3 regions of the Orenia marismortui DSM 5156 genome follow, and region 2 is predicted to be linked to each of the others. Evidence: riboswitches for the same ligand, from Rfam matches in the RefSeq annotation. Region 2 holds a riboswitch; each other region holds the start of a gene.
What was found. A riboswitch is a leader RNA that binds a small molecule or an ion and turns the genes downstream of it on or off. The one in region 2 is predicted to bind lysine.

Region 1 (3,292 bases), on a different contig from region 2:
ATCTAAACAGAAAGAAAAAGAATCAACAAAAAGGAGAAAAGAGGGAAGAAAGATATCAGATAGGCCTAAGGAAGCTGATAAAAGGTCAGAAATAGGTCATTGGGAAATGGACTTAGTAGAGGGTAGGAAAGGTAAAGATGAGCCCTTTTTATTAGTTTTAACAGAGAGATATAGTCGCAAAGAAATAATAGAACTAATACCTAATAAGACTCAAGAATCTGTAATAAAAGGATTAGATCGCGTAGAAAGAAGAATAGGAGTTAGAAAATTTAGAGACTTATTTAAAACTATAACTACAGATAATGGTAAAGAATTCTATGATTATGAAGGGATAGAAACTTCCTTTACAGGAAGTGATATCTCAAGAACTAGTCAATATTATGCTGATGCTTATTGTTCTTGGCAAAGAGGTAGTAATGAGAATTTAAATAAAATGATTAGAAGGTTTTTACCAAAAGGAAGTAGCTTTAAGAATATTAGCAGAAATGAAGTTAAAAGAATTGAGCGATGGATAAATAATTATCCACGAAAAATGTTTGGGTTTAAGAATGCAAATTATATATTTGAAGAACAGTTAAAGGCAGCTTAAAATTTATGAGGTATTGAGTAAATAAAAAACCGTGCATTTTATATTGCAATTTATAATTAATAATAAATCTCAAAAAAATCTTGAATGATTATTAATCTTATGTTATAATCTTCAACGTTGAAGCTCAATATAAAATTTAATATGAAACCTCATTTCTTAAAATTGAAATGGGGTAGAGGAGCAATCTGTCAATAGTATTTTCATGTAGAGGGAGAAAACTTGATGATATGAAAAGAAAGGGGCGATTGCCGAAACAATAATATTATTCTCAATTTTATTGTTGGGTCTATGCTTAATAGGTATAGAACTGTCACTAAAATCTAGTGAAGCGCTATCTCATTTATTTTTTAATTAAATGATTACTTACGTATGCAACCCTAGATAAATTATCTAGGGTTTTTTGTATAATTACATTAAAATAAATCTTAATTATTTGAGAGATATTGCTTAAAAAATTAAGATTAAATTAATAAGGAGCATTCCTGTAATAAATAAATATCTAGATAGACAAAAAGAGCACCTCCTGATATAATACGGGGTATCTAAAAGATCCCTAAATAAAAAGGAGGTACTCATAAAATGAATTATAATCGAAATCGTAAAATAATGCAAGTAAAAACTTCAACTTTAGTGATTGGGGTTGATATTGCAAAGAAAAAGCATGTTGCAAGAGCTCAAGATTATCGTGGTATTGAATACGGAAAAGCGTTAGCTTTTCAAAATTCAAAAGAAGGATTTGATAACTTTTCAAAGTGGATGTTTAAATTAAAAGATCAATATGAGAAAGAAGATATAATAGTTGGAATGGAGCCAACAGGTCATTATTGGTTGAATTTAGCTCAACTTTTAAGATGCAAGGAAATAAAGTTGGTATTAGTCAATCCAAGTCATACAAAGAGAAGTAAAGAGTTAGATGATAATTCTCCGACAAAGAATGATAAGAAAGATGCTAAAGTAATAGCTCAATTAGTTAAAGATGGGCGCTATTCAGAGCCTAATATACCAGTTGGTGTTTATGCTGATGTTCGTGTAGCAATGACCCATATGGAAAGATTAAATAAAGATTTACAACGGGTAGTAGGAAAGATACATCAGTTTATTGATAAGTATTTTCCTGAATATTTAACAGTATTTAAAGGTTGGGATGGAAAGGCGTCTTTAGTTACACTAAAGACATTTCCTCTGCCGTCTGAAGTAGTAAAAATGACACCAGAAGAAATAGTTTCAATTTGGAAGAAAAAAGTTAAAAGAGCAGTTGGAATAAAACGAGCTAAAAAGCTTATAAGAGCTGCTGAAAATTCAGTAGGTTTAACTGAAGGAGCTGAAATAGCAAAGTTTGAATTAAATTATTTCTTAGATCAATATGAAAATATAACAAATCAAAGCGAAGAATTAACCAATAAAATAGAAGAGTTATTAAAGAAAGTACCAGATTCAGAATCAATGTTAAGTATCAAAGGGGTAGGAATAAAGACAGTAGCAGGATTTATTTCAGAAGTTGGAGATATAAATAACTATGAACATCCACGACAAATACAAAAGCTAGCAGGGTTGAATTTAATGGAAAATAGTTCAGGCAAACATAAGGGAAGAACTTGTATTACTAAAAGGGGAAGAGCTAAATTGAGAGCTTTACTATATAGAGTGATGCTGCCTCTGGTAGCAAAGAACGAAGAGTTTAAAGCACTTCATGAATACTACACAACTCGCTCTGAAAACCCTTTGAAGAAAAAGCAATCCCTAGTAGCTTTATCATGCAAATTAATTAGAGTATTATTTGCCTTATGGAAAAAGCAAGTGAAATATGATAGTGAAAAATTATTTAGAGATATTAAGCGTTCAAATTTACAGGAAGCTGCTTAAAGATATTTAAAGTAAATTATTGGAATGTAAATTTTATAATATAAATCAATTATTTATGTTTGTTTTTCTTAGAGTAAGTACTTTGAAAAAGGAAGACTGGAAGAGCTGGAATTAATTTTTTCAATACGGGCATAGACCCTGACAAGGAGCATATCCAGCCTCCACCCATGGATAGGTAGAACGAAGGAATGTAGGGACATAGATCCTGGGAGATATGGGAGGTTAAACTACCATGGAGATGTGGAGTTCCAATAAGCGACCATATTTTTTAAAATAATTGTTAAGTTTTTGGGGTTAGTTTATCCTTTCAATTCCAAATATTAATTGGTTTTAATAATTAAATCCATATTCCTTTTTTATAAGAAAACGAAATTCTAAGAATGAATGAGCATGAGTGAGATAAATTTAATTTATAGAGGGAGGAAAAATTATGGAGAATTATGGTTTGTTATCTCTATTGCCACCATTGTTAGCAATTTTGTTAGCTTGGAAAAGTAGAGAAGTTTTAATTTCATTATTTGTTGGTATATTAGTAGGTGCGACTATTTTAGTAGGATTTAATCCATTAGTAGGTTTTATGAAGACTTTTGATACCTATATTGTAGGGTCTTTATCCGATTCATGGAATGCAGCAATTCTATTATTCTTAATTACTTTATCAGGAATGGTAGGAATAATTACAAAATCAGGTGCAACTAATGCAATTGCAGATTTTGTAGCTAAGAAAGCTAAAACTGCTCGTAGAGCACAGATTGCAACTTGGTTTATGGGAGTTTTAATCTTTTTTGATGACTATGCCAATAGTTTAATTGTAGGTACAACAATGCGCTCTATTACAGA
Region 2 (3,292 bases):
TAGCTTTGCAGCAGTATTATTAACTATACTAAAGTTACTAAGAATAATCAAAATAGACTTTAAAGGAAAACGATGGGGGTTATTAATTTTATTGGGGTTTTGCCAGCCAGTAGCATATTTTATCTGTGAAACTCTTGGCTTAGAATTGACTACTTCTTCAGAAGCTGGAATGATGATAGCTCTAATTCCAGTAGTAGTAACTATTTTGGCTTCAATCTTCTTAAAAGAGATTCCTAATAGAAATCAGCTTCTATTTGTTATTATTTCAGTAGCTGGAGTTATTTTTATTGTTACTATGAAGGGGAATACAGAGGTTAATGGTAATCTACTAGGAATATTTCTGTTACTTGGAGCAGTATTTTCAGCTTCCTTCTTTAATATAATATCTAGGAAATCATCCTTGCAGTTTAAACCTGTAGAGATAACTTATATTATGATGATGATGGGAGCAATAATCTTTAATGTGATTTCATTATTTTCTCATATTAGAGATAATAATATTAATAATTATTTTGCTCCCCTAGCTAATTTGAATATATTATTTGCTATATTTTATTTGGGGATAGTATCATCAGTAATTGCTTTCTTTTTAGTTAACTTTACACTAGCTAAGATGGAGGCTTCTCGTTCAGCGGTATTTGCTAATCTTACTACAGTAATTTCTGTAATTGCAGGGGTCTTATTGAGAAATGAGCCTTTCTATTGGTTCCATCTTCTAGGAGGGATGATGATATTATTAGGTGTATGGGGAACTAATTATTATGGACAAAATAATAAAGCCTTCGAAGAGAATCAGATCGATTATTAAGGCAATTTTTAGTTTTGAGATTAATTCTCAAAAACCATTGACAATTATTAATAATTATGTTATTCTAGTTTCAAATAAATAATAAAATGATAGAGGAGCAATAATTAATAATAGCTTTACAGAGTTCGTGTAAACAAAGAAGTAAAGTGAAAGGGGTTATTGCCGAAATCTTAGAGTTAGCACAAGCTTTAAGATTGGGACTATGATTAATATTCATAGTACTGTCACTAGATTGTAGTGAAGAGCTATCTTATATCCGGATAAAATCTTAAAACGGTTATGGGGTGGACTCATAACCGTTTTTTTATAATATTTTAGATGAATAAATTATAAAATAAGAGTAGTGAGAGGGGAGAAATTAAGATGAAATTACAAGGAAATATGGGGATTAATGAACAAGGTCAATTAGAGATTGCAGGCCATAATCTAGTTGATATAGCAGAGGAGTATGGAAGTCCATTATATATTTTAGATGAGGAAGAGATTAGAACTAATTGTCGTGCTTATAGGGAAGCTTTTGAGAAATTTTATCCTAATTCTATGACTCTTTATGCTAGTAAGGCATTTTTAAGTTTAGCTATGGCAAGAATTATAGATCAAGAAGGATTAGGATTAGATGTTGTATCTGGTGGAGAACTATATACAGCTTTAAAGGCCAATGTTCCAGCTGATAAGATTTATTTCCATGGAAATAATAAGACTTTAGAAGAGCTGGATATGGCTTTAGAGGCAGAAATTAATGCTTTTGTAGTAGATAATAGATATGAATTAGATATGTTAAATCAGATGGCTGGGAAAAAAGATATGATAGCTGATATTCTAATTAGAGTAACACCAGGAATTGAAGCCCATACTCACAGTTATATTCAAACTGGTCAAACCGATTCTAAATTTGGTTTAGGTATTCAAAATGGTTTAGCTTTAGAAGCTATAAAAGAAGCAAAAGAGTTAGAGAACATAAATCTAAAAGGAATTCACTGTCACATAGGTTCACAAATCTTCAAGCTAGAATCCTTTGCTAAGGCTGTAGATGTAATGTTAGAGTTTGTAGAGGATGTTAAAGAAGAAGCAGGAGTTATTTTAGAAGAGTTGAATTTAGGTGGAGGAATTGGAATTCCTTATACTGATGCTGAAGAGAAGCCAGATATTGAAGAGTATGCTAAGATTGTAGCAGAATCTATTACGGCTAAGTGTGAAGAGTTGGATATTCCATTACCTAAAGTGATTAATGAACCAGGCCGTTCAATTATTGCGACAGCAGGTTCTACTTTGTATACAGTAGGTTCTATCAAAGAAATTCCAGGAATTCGTAAATATGTAGCTGTAGATGGAGGAATGACTGATAATATCAGACCTGCTTTATATGAAGCAGAGTACGAAGCAATTTTGGTAAATAAGGCAGATCAAGCAGAGGAAGAGTTAGTAACAATCACTGGTAAATGTTGTGAATCAGGAGATATCTTAATTAGAGATATTCAATTGCCTCAAGCAGAAGCAGGAGATTTATTATTAATTTCTTGTACAGGTGCTTATGGATATTCTATGAGTAGTAATTATAATGGAATTACTAGACCAGGTGTCTTGTTATTAAGTGAAAATAGTATTGATTGGGCTGTTAAGCCACAAAGTTATGAAGATTTAATTGCAAATGATGTAGTAGCAGAAAGATTGAAATAATAATCGAATAATATAATAATATCCCCTAATGCTTAGATATTAGTTCTAAGTATTAGGGGGTTTTTGTGTTTTTTGGAGTTATTAGGATAGAAAATATTTAAAATATATTTTTATTGATGTCGAAATTAGTCTTAATAAATGACAAAAAGAGAGATTTTGTAGAAATTATTAACATTATATCTTTTTATTTATTTATAAGGTTGAATTTTACTTAAAATTCTAGTAAAATCTAATTAGTATATTTCGAATGAATAATATACTATAATATGTAATTATATGTATTTTATAATTGTTGAAGAGAGGTGGATACTTGATTTAGAATTATTAATTTGCTAGCTTATAACAAACATCATTAATAATACTTAAAGGAGTGATAAATATGATGAATTTTAAGCACTATTTAACTTTAGCAATTTTATTCATTTTGACGTTTTCTATGATCGGTTGTAGTAATAATCCAGTAAGTAATAATCAAAATAGTAATGAGGTTGTTATTTATACTTCATTGGATCAAATTTATTCAGAGCCAATTATAAAAGAATTTGAAGAAAAAACAGGTATCAAAGTAAAAGCAGTCTATGATACTGAAGCTACTAAAACTGTAGGCTTAGTTAATAGATTAATAGCTGAAAAAAATAATCCTCAAGCAGATGTCTTCTGGAACTCAGAGGTAGGTCGAACCATTGTTTTAAAGAATAAAGGGATTTTGACCCCATATCAATCAGACAATGCTAAGTCTATACCAGAATATTTTAAAGATAAAGCTGGGTATTGGACAGGTTTTGCTACTAGATCAAGGGTTTTAAT
Region 3 (3,292 bases), 160 kb from region 2:
AAGTCAACAGGATTTAAACCCATTTCTAATGCTCTAGCTAAATCTTTAGGTTTACGAGCAACTCCATAAGTATTGCTTCCCATTCCTTTTAACATTCTAGCTAATGTTATACCAACTCTTCCTAAACCTAAAACAAAAGAATTATTATTATGTAGGTTAATTGGCATTTCTCTAATAGCTATTTCAATAGCTCCTTCAGCAGTTGGTATAGCATTTAAAATAGCTAATTCATCAAGAGCAGCTAATTCTATCAATTCAATATCGTACTCTTTACACCATTCTTTAATCTTTGGTTTAGCAAACCCTATAAAGAATTTACTCCCAGCATTCAGTTGAGCAAAAAAATCTTCTGTTAAGATAACTTCTCTATCACTAAAAGTCTTTTTTACTTGATAGCTATCATTAGTACCTGTCATAGGAGCAATTATAGCATCTAGATCCATATCTAATTCTTCTAATGAATTAACTACTGTTAAATTTTGAACACCAACTCTTAGTGAATGACCAAGCACCTGCAAATCAGCGCCTTCTTTTAATAATATAGACAATAATTCTATCTCTCTATCATCTCCACCTAAAAGAGCAACCTTCTTATTAGCTAACCTTTTGAGAGTCATATTTTATCCCCCTTTCTTCAATTAATCAATAACATTATATGTTTAATTAACTTAAGTGTGCTTGTCTATGCTTAATTATAAAGATTTGACCTTTTACTTTGTAAATACATTTTTAAAAAAACAGACTAAAGAAAATCTACTTATAACAGCTTGAAAGTTTATTAAATCTCAATCAAATTATCTAATCCATAAACAACACCTTCAATTTCATCTAACTTTCTAACAGCTAATTCAACACCTGGCATAAAAGATTTACGATTAATTGAATCATGTCTAATAGTTAAAGTTTGACCCAAACCTCCAAAAATAACCTCTTGGTGAGCAACAAAACCTGGCAAACGTACGCTGTGAATATTAATATCATCATGCTCTCCACCACGAGCACCTGTTATCTTTTCAATCTCTTCTACTTTTTCCTTCTTTTTAGAGAGATTCTTGCTAATTAACTCAGCAGTTTTAATTGCTGTTCCCGATGGAGCATCAATCTTTTTATCATGATGTAATTCAATAATTTCTACATTATCCATAAGCTTAGCTGCTTGTTGAGCAAATTGCATCATTAAAATTGCTCCAATAGCAAAATTAGGAGCTATGATAACTTTATTTCCATTCTCTTGACTCATTTTTTCAATTTTTTCTAAATCTACTTCAGTAATTCCAGTAGCTCCTACTACAATATCTATTCCCTTTTGACTAGTTAATTTAATATTATCCATAACAACTGTAGGATTAGTAAAATCAATTACTGCATCTGCTTGAGTTTGATCTAAAGTCTCAGCTAAATCATCACTAATTCTTACAACAGGGGCATCTAAACTTAACAATTGATTTATATCCTCTCCAACTCCTGTAACATCGACCGCTCCTACTAGTTCAAAATCATCCTTCCCAGCAATCATTCTAACAACCTCTCGACCCATCTTTCCATTAGCTCCAGATACTACTATCTTCTTTAGCATATTCTCACTCCTTTTAATTTAGTGACTAATAAAAAGTATTATTTATTTTATTACCTCTTACTATAAAAAGCGATTGGTAGTACTACCAATCGCTTTATAAAAATAAAGGATAAGATAGCCCCCCACTAGATAAGCTAGTGACAGTCTTATACCTATTAAGTACAAGCCCAACTAAGCTAGATAGCTAATCATAGCTTAATTTCGGCAAAAATCCCTTTCACTATAGATCTACACTAGCTAGCTCCTTATAGATACTGATGATTTTTGCTCCTCAATCTTAATCTCATTCATATTATTTACTTTTAATTTAGGTATGAACATAAAATACTAGATAGTTAAATTATATATGATAAAATCTATATTTATGTAAGCACTTCAAAAATGATCAACTAATAAGATCATCATTTATAAATAACTCTTGAGTAATATTATATAACTTGTTAATTATTTTCTAATATTTAATTACTTTTGTCAAGCTTATTTATAAAATTTTATAAATAAATTTCAAGAGTGAGAGATTTATTTCTCTCACTCAATTATTCTTTATTAATGAGTAGCTACATCATAAGATCCAGCATCTTTTAATTTAGCAGCAACATCATTAATTTTTTCTTGCTCTGTGTCTTCTACCGCTACTAAAATATTACCACCTTCAACTTCACCAGCATACCTTTCACCCTCTTGCTGGTCAATTCCATAATCAACTAAACCACCTGTAACACCACCTGCTGCAGCACCTGTTAAACCTGCTGCTATAGGTCCAGCAGCTAACACAGGTCCTAAACCAGGAATTGCTAATAATCCAGCACTAGCTAAAACACCTGCCACTCCTCCTATAGCTCCACCTGTAGTAGTTCCATCTACTAAATTTTGTCCTTCAGCTCCCATTTCCGCTCCAGCTTCAATGTCCTGATCTTCACCATTCTTTGCTACTAGTGAAATCTTATCTTCAGATATTCCTAGATCTTTGATACTACTAATTGCACTTTTAGCTGCCTCTTGATCATTGAATAATCCTAAAACTTTTGGCATATCTTTAGCTCCTCCTATAGTAAATTTGGGCATATTTATGCCCTCCTTTTTGGGGATTTAATATTACAGTTATATTTTATCCAAATAAGTGTCTAATATTCTGCATGGCTCAAATATTGATCATAATCAGTTGAATTCAAATCTACAATTATTACTTCATCTCCAATCTTAATTACTGTACTCCAAGGAATAAAAAAGTGCTTAACTGTGGAAAATAAACTAAAGACCCCACCTTGTTGTGGAATCATAATTGATTCTAGCTCACCTGTGTTAGGATCAAAGGTTAATTCCGTTCCAGCAACCATTCCTAATCTACTACCATCATTAATATTTATAATCTCTTTTCCTTCTAATTCGGTTAAATTCATTATTTCTCCCCTCCAGTTTATTAGATACTTCTTATATATTCTTAAATTCCATTTAGAAAAGTAATATCTAATATTATATTTATGTTAGAGCATGAAAAAAATATTAATAATTTGGGTTTTATCTATTAGCTAAAGTGTTCTATTATAAATTAAAATGAAATAAACCCAAGATATATAAATAGAAAAATAGCACATATATATGTGCTATTTTTCTATTTATATATTATATTGAGATCATTTAAAGTTATAATAATTTTCAAACTTATAATTATTATACCCCAGTATGACCATAACCTCCCTCACCACGTTTAGAATC

Region 1: it holds a riboswitch for lysine, as region 2 does, so the genes downstream of both, OREMA_RS0106610 (IS110 family RNA-guided transposase) here and lysA (diaminopimelate decarboxylase) in region 2, are expected to answer to the same signal.
Region 3: it holds a riboswitch for lysine, as region 2 does, so the genes downstream of both, dapB (4-hydroxy-tetrahydrodipicolinate reductase) here and lysA (diaminopimelate decarboxylase) in region 2, are expected to answer to the same signal.

What each region holds. Positions count from the first base shown of each region.
Region 1 is NZ_KB900618.1:119,740-123,031, forward strand. It holds gene OREMA_RS0106605 (IS30 family transposase) at 1-589, shown strand, start outside; lysine riboswitch at 755-931, shown strand; gene OREMA_RS0106610 (IS110 family RNA-guided transposase) at 1,169-2,452, shown strand; gene OREMA_RS0106615 (Na+/H+ antiporter NhaC family protein) at 2,883-3,292, shown strand, end outside.
Region 2 is NZ_KB900623.1:223,950-227,241, forward strand. It holds gene OREMA_RS0114770 (DMT family transporter) at 1-808, shown strand, start outside; lysine riboswitch at 891-1,064, shown strand; gene lysA (diaminopimelate decarboxylase) at 1,172-2,485, shown strand; gene OREMA_RS0114780 (extracellular solute-binding protein) at 2,865-3,292, shown strand, end outside.
Region 3 is NZ_KB900623.1:380,188-383,479, reverse strand. It holds gene dpsA (dipicolinate synthase subunit DpsA) at 1-617, opposite strand, end outside; gene dapB (4-hydroxy-tetrahydrodipicolinate reductase) at 779-1,576, opposite strand; lysine riboswitch at 1,684-1,859, opposite strand; gene OREMA_RS0115555 (general stress protein) at 2,123-2,641, opposite strand; gene OREMA_RS0115550 (YlmC/YmxH family sporulation protein) at 2,701-2,976, opposite strand; gene dut (dUTP diphosphatase) at 3,248-3,292, opposite strand, start outside.